3 regions of the Rhizobium sp. PAMB 3182 genome follow, and region 3 is predicted to be linked to each of the others. Evidence: riboswitches for the same ligand, from Rfam matches in the RefSeq annotation. Region 3 holds a riboswitch; each other region holds the start of a gene.
What was found. Region 3 has a riboswitch for cobalamin ahead of ACU5AZ_RS05260 (energy-coupling factor ABC transporter permease). Riboswitches for the same ligand answer to the same signal wherever they lie in the genome.
Positions count from the first base shown of each region.

Region 1: another riboswitch for cobalamin. It lies ahead of ACU5AZ_RS06020 (aromatic ring-hydroxylating oxygenase subunit alpha); the one in region 3 lies ahead of ACU5AZ_RS05260 (energy-coupling factor ABC transporter permease).
Region 2: another riboswitch for cobalamin. It lies ahead of ACU5AZ_RS18865 (CbtB domain-containing protein); the one in region 3 lies ahead of ACU5AZ_RS05260 (energy-coupling factor ABC transporter permease).

Region 1 covers NZ_CM128607.1:1,185,665-1,188,908, forward strand. Annotated here, with positions in the region: gene ACU5AZ_RS06015 (2Fe-2S iron-sulfur cluster-binding protein) at 1-380, opposite strand, end outside; gene ACU5AZ_RS06020 (aromatic ring-hydroxylating oxygenase subunit alpha) at 380-1,624, opposite strand; cobalamin riboswitch at 1,733-1,930, opposite strand; gene ACU5AZ_RS06025 (DUF6656 family protein) at 2,107-2,763, shown strand; gene ACU5AZ_RS06030 (L-threonylcarbamoyladenylate synthase) at 2,858-3,244, shown strand, end outside.
Region 2 covers NZ_CM128607.1:3,936,448-3,939,691, reverse strand. Annotated here, with positions in the region: gene cobU (bifunctional adenosylcobinamide kinase/adenosylcobinamide-phosphate guanylyltransferase) at 1-466, opposite strand, end outside; gene ACU5AZ_RS18870 (CbtA family protein) at 463-1,215, opposite strand; gene ACU5AZ_RS18865 (CbtB domain-containing protein) at 1,234-1,407, opposite strand; cobalamin riboswitch at 1,458-1,827, opposite strand; gene speB (agmatinase) at 1,982-2,947, shown strand; gene ACU5AZ_RS18855 (cobyric acid synthase) at 3,166-3,244, opposite strand, start outside.
Region 3 covers NZ_CM128607.1:1,027,648-1,030,891, forward strand. Annotated here, with positions in the region: gene ACU5AZ_RS05255 (NAD(P)/FAD-dependent oxidoreductase) at 1-418, opposite strand, end outside; gene ACU5AZ_RS05260 (energy-coupling factor ABC transporter permease) at 601-1,281, opposite strand; cobalamin riboswitch at 1,330-1,551, opposite strand; gene ACU5AZ_RS05265 (hypothetical protein) at 1,665-2,063, shown strand; gene ACU5AZ_RS05270 (helix-turn-helix domain-containing protein) at 2,158-2,862, shown strand; gene ACU5AZ_RS05275 (copper chaperone PCu(A)C) at 2,916-3,244, shown strand, end outside.

The sequences.
Region 1 (3,244 bases), 160 kb from region 3:
GGATGACGGACATAGGAGAAATCCCCGCGCGGGCCGTGCGCCTTGATCTTCATACCCGGATAGAGGCTTTCCTGCATCCAGCGGGTGCCGATGCTGTCCTTCTGCGCCTTGACCGTGACGGCCAGCATGAAGGGCCGCGAGGGGCTGGACGACAGCGTGTAGGTGCGCAGCACCGGTTCCGGTCCGACCGGCAGTTCCAGCGTGACGAACTGGCCGGGCAGATAGCGGAACCAGCGGTTCTCCTTGTCCGCCCGGAAGGTGAAGGTCATCGTGTCCGGCGCCTCCGGCGTCCAGCCGACGCATTCCAGCATGTCTTCCTTGTCGCTCCAGGGGAGCATTTCGTCGACATGCTTGAAGGGAGCTTTCTTCACGCTGCTCATTACGCGACAACCGACAGCTTGGTCTGATCGCCCTGCAGGCGGTCGATCATGAAGTTGGTGTACCACTCGACGAACTGCATGACGCCGCCTTCATGGTCGGGCGAATACGGACCCGGCTCATAGGCCGGCGAACGGATGCCGAAGGCGTTTTCCTCGACGATGCGGCGGTCCTGGTCGTTGGTCTCGTTCCAGACGTGGGTCAATTCCTCGAGGTCGTAGTCGACGCCCTCGACGGCATCCTTGTTCACCAGCCACTTGGTCGTGACCATGGTCTCTTCCGGACCGAGCGGCAGCACGCGGAAGGAGATCGCGTGATCGCCCAGCATGTGGTTCCAGGTGGTCGGATAATGGAAGAGCAGCATGGTGCCGATGTTGCCGACGGTGACGTCGGAGGACAGCGGCTTCTTCACTGCAGGCTTGCCGGACATGGTGTAGCTGACGGCGCCTTCGATCAACGGCATGCGGGCGGCGCGGAACTGGCCGCTGTCATGCATCTTGAACTGGCTCGGCAGGCCGGCGTCCTCGCAATGCTTCCAGTGGGCAGCGATGACAGGATCATCGCCCGCGCCCTGCGTGCCGGTAACCGACGGGGCTTCCGGGTATGTGCGGCAGAGCTCCGGATGGTTGCCGGCGCAGTGGTAGCATTCGCGGTTGTTTTCCCAGACGAGCTTCCAGTTGCCCTTCTCGATGATGGTCGACTGGTGGGCGATCTTGGCTTCCTTGAGACGGTGCGGCCCGACATAGGCATCGACCATTGCGCGGACGGGTTCAAAGTCGGGAGCGACCTTGGCGAGACAGACGAAGATGTAGCCGGCCACCGTTTCGCAATGCATTTTCTTCAGCGAAAACTGCGACTTGTCGAAGTCGTCACCCATCTGCCGGGCAAACAGCAGCGAGCCGTCGAGTTCGTAGGTCCACTGGTGGTACGGGCAGACAAGCTTGGCGGAGGCGCCGCGCTCGGTGTTGCAGACGCGCGAACCGCGGTGACGGCAGGAATTGTGCAGGGCGCGGATGACACCGTCGCGGCCACGCACGACGACGACCGGATAATCGCCGACCTGAACGGTGAAGAAATTGCCTGCCTTCGGGATTTCGCAGTCATGGCCGATGAAGAGCCAGTCGCGATACCAGATCGTTTCCATATCCAGCTTGAAATAATCCGGATCGGTGTAGAAGGCCTGCTCCAGGCTGAAGCCTTCGCGACGGTTGTTCAATTGCCGCAGCACAGTGTTACGAATATCCATGACCCATCCTCATGCGCCAAAAAAATCAGTGATGCAGACAACCGACAGGTCACGGCCGGCTGGGAGCACCGACAGTTGGAGACCCCGGCCGGTTGCTGCGGCCAAGTTTCAAAATCCATGCTTCAGGCTGGTTTCCGGGCTGAAGAGCCTCCCGTCGCTGCGGGAACTGGCCGTTCCGGACCATGCCGGTGGTTCTTGCGCCAGTTTCAAGCTCTTATACCGTTGCTAGGCAGCGCCGGATTTTCACCGGCTTTCCCAATTTTCCGCCCTCCCTAGCAGGGCGAGACCTTGAGCCTGAACACACTATAGTTGGGAACCGACGTCGCAGACACGCTGCCAGCGACACGCGACACGACAATTGACGACACGCAAGAACGTCGCAGACGGGACAGGCAAGCGGTCGAGGACGGCTCTTAACCGGCGGTTAACCACGTTTTGCGACGATGATGGACCATAGCGGAGCCCTGCACGTGTCCGAAGCCATGAAGACCAGATATTACCAGGCGGCGGAGAAAAAGCCGAAGCTTCCCGGACAGGCGGTTCACTCCGAATTCCTGCGCACCGGCCGCATCGTGCGCAGCAAGGAAAACTGGCTGGAAGAGGAACGGCGCTACCTCACCTACGAGGAGGTCGCCCAGCGCACGGGCAAGATGCTGATGTCCGCCGGCGAACGGACCCATGAACGGTTGAACCGGTTTCACAAGTCGATCCAGTTTCCGAAGATTATCTTTCACCGCACGTTCGAGCAGAGCCCGCATCTCGGCTATTGTCACATCACAGCCGCGCGGACGAACCATCCGCGCTTCAACGAGGTCATCTGGGCGTTCTACATCGCCAACTTCTTCTCCGAAATCGGCGGCACCGACGCCTTCTTCGGACGTCTGAACCTCAAATATCCGCGCATGTACTTCGCCGTGGCCGTCAACCAGAACCAGCCGGTCCCCGCAGAAAGGCCGGCGCAGACCAAGCCACGGACGGCGATGGCACAGCTGCCGGCGCCGCCACGCCTGCAGATCGACCGCAGCATCAACAATGGCGGCATCCTCTTCCAGACGCACGAGAAGAAGGAAGCGGTCAAGAACGTGCTCCTGCTCGGCGCCCGCGACGAAGCGCTGAGGCGAATCATTCAGGCGCTCTGACGCACCCGGTACCCCTACCCTGCTCCGATCGGACGCAGTTGAACACCCGGCCGTTCCGGGCTAAGGACATGCGCATTCCGAAGACCGGTGAGCCATGGCCCGCATTATCGACATCACCCGAAATCCCGACGAGGCGATTGCCGCGGCCCTGCCTCTGCTGGAGGCCGGTCGGCCGATCGCCATGCCAACCGAAACGGTCTACGGGCTGGCTGCGGATGCGACAAACCCAGCGGCCGTCACCGCCATATACGAGACCAAGGGCAGGCCGCGCTTCAATCCGCTGATCTGCCACATGGCCGACAAGGCGATGGCGGAACGCTATGCGACCTTCGACCCCGTTTCGGCGCAACTGGCGGACGCCTTCTGGCCCGGGCCGTTGACGCTCATCCTGCCACTGAAGGAAGGCTCCGGCGTCCATCCCCTCGCAACCGCCGGGCTGGAGACTGTCGGCGTGCGAGTCCCACGCGGTTTTTCCGCCTCG
Region 2 (3,244 bases), 1.3 Mb from region 3:
CGGCCATCTGGTGGAGCCTGCCGGCGTGATCGCGAAAGGCCCGCGCCATGGCGTTCTCCGGCACGATGCCGAGGCCGACCTCGTTCGACACCAGGATGATCCGGCCCCTTGCCTGCGGCAGGTAATCGGCGAGCGAGCGCGAGGCCGCTTCGACGTCCATATCCGCCATCATCAGGTTCGAGACCCAGAGCGTCAGGCAATCGACGAGAATAACACGCCCCGGATCATCGACCGAGCGCAGACAACCGATGAGATCGACCGGCTCCTCATGCGTCGTCCAGCCGTCACCGGCTCGCTCCTGCTTGTGGCGCGCGATGCGGTCACGCATCTCGTCGTCATAGGCTTGGCCCGTCGCCAGGTAATGCCGGTCGAGGCCGGACTGTCGGGCAAGCCCCTCGGCGAACCGCGACTTGCCCGAACGGGCGCCGCCCAGCACCAGGACGGCGCCGGGCGGTGTCGTCGTCATGCGGCAGCTCCCGCGATCTTGCGGTTGGCAAGCCCCATCAGCAGACCGAGCACCAGCCAGAAGACCAGCGTCGTCGCCAATGCTGCGACAGCGAACTCGGCGGCGAGGATCGCCGGGACGTTGCTGTCGATGCTGTCGGGTTGCGGCGCGCCCCAGAGATGCGGCGCGGCAATCAGCACGAGGCCGAGAACCTTGGCCCAGGCCTCTTCACGCAGGGCCAGAAGCCAGATGCCGGCACCAGACAGTACCACCGCACTCAGCCACCAGATCTGGCGGGCGTCGAGATCGGCGGCCGGAAAGCCCGGCAGTTCCGGCGGCAGGCCGAGAGACGGCAGCAGGTGAACGGCCAGCCAGGCGCAGGCGCCCCAGAAGATGCCGTTCGCAAGCGTGATGTCGCGGCCGGAGACAAGACTGATGCCGGCAAGCAGCAAGGCAAAACCGGCACCGGCCACGAGGTTGGCCATCAGCGTTCCGCCAAAGCGGCTGACGCCGAAGAGCATGCCGCTCTCGTCGTGGCCATCGTCTTCCGCACCATGCGCGAAAGCTGGAGACGGCAGGAAAAGCGATCCGGCGAGTTCGCCGAATGTAGAGTTTTCAGCCTTGGCGGAATGCTCGTGCTCGGGCGCTCCGCCTTCATATTCCTCTGCGTGAAGAATAAGAGGCACGACTTTGACCTGCTGCGCGACGGTCATCACACCACCGGCAACAAGCCCGGCCACCAGAGCGGCCAGGAGATATTTGACAATCATGACAGGTGACCTTCGTCCTTAGTGGCAGGGAAAGCCATAGGAGTGGCGCACGTCATGGGCAGTATCGTGCAGAACCGCCGAATGCGCGAGACCGACGCCGAACACCAGGAACGCGCCGAGAAGGAGCGCAATGAAACCGGCCTTCTGACGGTCGGAAACCGAGAGGGTAGAAGAAGATGCGATCGTAGCCATGACAACCTCCGTGCTGGCATACTGGAGGAGCCTCCTCCGAGGTTTGGGCGAATGCCCGGCACGATATGGCAGGTCTCCTGGCTCGCGGTTTCAGGCATTTCTGCCAGCAGGTCTCCCTCGCCTTCCCGGAGTTTGATGGCAGATCGCGAAAGGCGGACGATTCGTAGACAATAGAGGCGTCCAACCCCGGTTCACGCGACTGCCACTCCAGTGGCTTTTTCCGCCGAAGGCTTTCCTGCCCGCCTGCCGATAGCGCAGACAGCCGGCAGTGCGGCCCTTCGAAGGAATGGAAGACCCTCGCCACTCTACAGTCGCGGGGTCGGCTGCGATTGGAACGCCCTGCTTGGGTCCGTCCCGTCACATTCCCTTTTGATCCCGATTGGCGATTGCCGTTCGGGAACCATCCGTAATTGCAGATGATTATGGATTCCCTTGCCGCCTGTCAATTGCGTGGAAGCGACAGAGACTGTTCTCTGACCGCGGATTGAAGGAAAGCCTCAAATCCCGCTTGCCCGACCGCCAAACCGGTGCAACCTTCCCTGTGGGAAGACCCCAAGACCGCAAAGGACCGCGCATGACGCAAAACAGTTACGACTCCGGACGGTTGAACCTGCCCTTCGTTGGCATTTCCACCTTCGGCAAGCGTCCCTACGAGCCGGACTGGTCGAAGATCGAAGCCGATGTCGCCGTCATGGGCGCGCCATTCGATTTCGGGACGCAGTGGCGGGCCGGCGCCCGGTTCGGACCGCGGGCGATCCGCGAGGCTTCGACCCTGTTTTCCTTTGGTCATGCCGGCGCATACGATCACGACGACGGCGTCACCTATCTCGACGACGTGACGATCGTCGACATCGGCGATGCGGACATCATCCACACCAATACCGAGATGAGCCACGCCAACATCGAGAAGGGCGTGCGCGCCATCCTCGCCGCCGGCGCGCTGCCGGTCGTGCTGGGTGGCGATCATTCGATCAACATCCCCTGCATCAATGCCTTTTCCGATCAGGGGCCGATCCATGTCGTGCAGATCGATGCCCATCTCGACTTCGTCGACGAGCGGCATGGCGTGCGCAACGGTCACGGCAACCCGATGCGCCGCGCGGCCGAAAAGGACTACGTCACCGGCCTCTCGCAGATCGGCATCCGCAACGTGTCCTCGACCGCGAAGGAAGGATACGAGACGGCGATCTCGATGGGATCGGACATCATCACCGTGCGCGGCGCGCGCAGGCTCGGGACCGAGGCGCTGCTTGAGCGAATTCCGGCTGGCATGAACTATTATCTGACGATCGACATCGACGGTTTCGACCCGTCGATTGCGCCCGGCACCGGCACGCCAAGCCATGGCGGCTTCCTCTACTACGAGGTGCTCGACATCATCGCCGGCCTCGCCGAACGCGGCAACGTCGTCGGCATCGACCTCGTCGAGGTCGCCCCCGACTACGACCACACCGGCACCACGGCAATCCTGGCGGCGCAGGTCTTGTTGAACACGATCGGGCGGATCTTTCATTTCCGGAAGTTGAGGGCGGGCACCTGAGGGGTATCGCCAAGGTCCAAACACCCCCTCTCTTGGAATTTCTAACACTTAGCTGACGCTAAGATGTTGAAATTCCATTCTCCCCCGCCAAGGGGGAGATGGGAGCCAGCGGCGCTATCAGCACTTCATCTCTCCCCTTGCGGGAGAGGATACAAAATCATGATCTTAGCTTCAGCTAAGTCATAGATTTTGTTGGTGAGGGGGTATTTCAGGCGACGTCACCCAACCCGCATCACCCCATCGAGCCAGTCCTTGTCCAGGACCGCCTCCAGCTCCGCCGCCACCTCGTCGAGCGCC
Region 3 (3,244 bases):
CGGCAAGCCGGTCGCAATCATCCTTGTCGCGTACGGTGAAGACGCCGGCGAGCTCGCCGCCGATCGCTTCCGGCAGCTTGCGCGGCGTGGCGCCGGTGGCAAGCGCCAGCGTCTCGTATTCGACCTGCGTGCCGTCCTGCATTCGGACGGTCTTCGCGGCCCGGTCGATTTCCTCGACCCAGGCAGACAGGCGGATGTCGACGTTGTTGTCGGCGAACCAGCTTTCCGGCCGGAACAGCAGGCGGTCGAAGCTCATCTCGCCGAGAAGGTATTTCTTGGACAGCGGCGGGCGTTGGTAGGGAAGGCTCGCCTCGGCGCCGAGGATCGTGATCGGACGTTCGTCCTTCAGGGCCCTCAACTTGGCTGCCAGCGCGAAGCCCGCCTGCCCTGCCCCGACGATCACCAGCCTGCCAGCCATGGCACCCTCCACATATCGTTAGTATAGAAACGAGTTTACTAAAATGAAGGTCTAGCGCATCGCCGCCCGAACGCCAAGGGGCCGGCCATCAAACGCGCGTGTCTCTGGCGTGAAGCCCGGGCCTTCGAAGAGGGAAAGGCGCAGCCCACAGACCGCGCCCTTCCGGTTTCGTTCGACCGCGATCAGCCGGCCTGATGCAGGCGACGCGCGAAAAGCGGGCCGCGGCTTGCCTTGTCGAAGGACTTGGCGGCGGCAAGCACGGCGAGGTCGATCAGCGGCTCGATGAGCACGACGCTCATATAGGCGATGCCGAACGAACCGACGGCGGCAAGGTTCTGAGCACCGAAGCCCTGGCCGTAGAGCGCCCAGAAGGCGACCCAGGCAACGATGCCGCCCTGATAGGTGGTCGAAAGCGCCAGCGCCTGCTTGTAGGTCACGTCGACATAGGCCGTGCGGGCCGGAATGATGCGGCGTGCCACCGCGCCGATCGCCCAGAGCGGCACGAGCAACGTGGTGACGTTGATGCCGTATTGCGGCAGGTCGAGGGGCGCGAAGAAGACGCCCTGGATCAAGAGCCCCAGCGCCAGGCCGATCGCCGCCGGCCCCGCCCCGAACATCAACAGCAGCGTCGAGCCGAGGATCAGGTGCACCTCGGAAACGCCGACAGCATGATGCGGAAGGACCTGGAAGAAGGAAAAGACCAGCGCGGTCGTGACCGTGCTGCGCATGGTAAGCGCTGCGACGCCGCCATCGTGACGGACGGTGTCGACCGCCATCTTGAGGCCAAGCCCGAGGGCTCCGGCTGCCGTTGCGTAGGAAAGAACGATCTTGGCGCCGTCGACGACGCCGGGTTCGATATGCATGTTGACTCCTTTCCGCGCCCACCGCGCGGCAAGTGATGAGAATGGGCGAAATGCCCGGCGATGATGGCAGGTCTCCTGGCTCGCGGGTCTTCATTCGGCCTGCCTTCCCGACTTCTCTTCAAAGCCAGTGGCATCAAGGCGTCATTCGCCGCTCACAGTTGCGGGGGCAGCCATGGTCTCGGTCCCTGATGGGTACGCCTCACCATGTTCCCTTTTCATCCGCCGTCCCGGTTTCGGGGATATGGCGGAACCATCGCCGTCAGTCGTAGAGCAGGGATTTTTCCGATTCAACTCTCGACAGGCAGAAATGCACGCCCAAATTGCCGCATTGTCATTTCGAAGGCCGGGTGATATTCGATGCCCGTCTTTCGAGTGGGGCATCGATGAAACGGCGGATCGGGACGATCAGGAACCTGTTGCACATTCTGTGTGCGCTGGCCGTGTTCGCCATCGGCTTCGCGCATAAATCCCCCGTACTTGCCTCTCAGATACCCGCCTCGGAACTGGCCGCCTATGCGCTGCCGGACGGCACCATTCCGTTCATCTGCGACAGCGCCCTCGACGACGAGGCCGGTGGCAAGAAGCATGTGCACGACCATGGCTGCGAGGCGTGCCGCATCAGCGCCGGATCAATGCTCGTGGTCCCGCCCTCCGTCGGCGGTCCGCAGGTCCGTATAAGCGGAACCGAGCGGCTGCCCGCCTATCGGGAAGCCTTCTACCGCCAGCTTTTCCCGCCCAACGCATCACCGCGCGCCCCTCCCCTTTCCGGCATTTCTGTCTGAACCGCAGCCGCCTTGGCGCGGCCGCTTTCACAGTTCGCGCCGGACTTCCGTCTCCTGACGGCTTCTGCCGGCGCCCATGCCGGATCGACACATCATGTTACAGAGGATCACCGCGGACCCGAACGCGTCCGCCCGATCGGCGAACGGGCCGCAAAGGCCGCTTGTCGCCGTATACTCACAAACATTCAACCGCTTCGAAGCCGGGTCAGCGATCACCATCGAGCGCAAGGGACGACGGGCACTCCTCGTCATCCGCGAGGGATGCGTGGCGCTGCACCAGACCCTGCAGGACGGACGCCGCCAGATACTCGACATTCTCGGCCCCGGCCGCGTGTTCGGAAAGGGCGTGACGGACCAGCTCGGCTGTCACGCCGAGGCGCTCGCCTTCACCCGGATCGAGACCATCGCCGAAGATGGACGCGACGGCGGCGGCCAGGCCAGGGCGCTCGTGGAGTTCACGCAAAGGCTGCAGGACCACATCACCCTGCTCGGCCGCCGGACGGCGCAGGAGCGGGTCGCCCTGGCGATCCTCGATCTCGCCGGTCAGTTCGGACGCCGCGGCCACGGCGCCCGTCCCTCCGGCGGCAGTTTTCGCCTCTACCTCAAGCGGGTTGACCTCGCCGACTGGCTCGGCCTGACGCTGGAAACCGTCAGCCGCAACCTGAACGGCTTCAAGCGCGCCGGGCTCATCGATTTCTCCACCCCGGAACTCGTGACCATCAAAGACCGCAAGCGGATCGCCGCCATCGCCGGCGCGATCGACGACGAGGCTGCGCCGCGAAGGCAGCCCCTCACCTGACCAATCACGCTTTCAGCCAATTCAACCCAACACATCCAGGAAAAGGAAACACTATGCAAACCACGACAATCCGTCTGCTCACGCTTATCGTCACGCTCATGACGGCGCCGCTGGCCTGGGGGCACGAGTTCAAGGTCGGAGATCTCGAGATCATCCATCCCAACTCGCGCGCCATGATCCCCGGCGCCAAGGTTGGCGGCGGCTATCTGAAGATCATCAATCACGGCAGCACGGACGACCGGCTGGTGGCGATCAAGTCCGACCGGTCAGACAACGTGCAGATGCATGAGATGTCGGTCGAAAACAACGTCATGAAGATGCGCGAGCTGCCGGACGGCATCGCCATCCCGGCCGGCAAGACCGTCGAGCTGAAGAAGGGCGG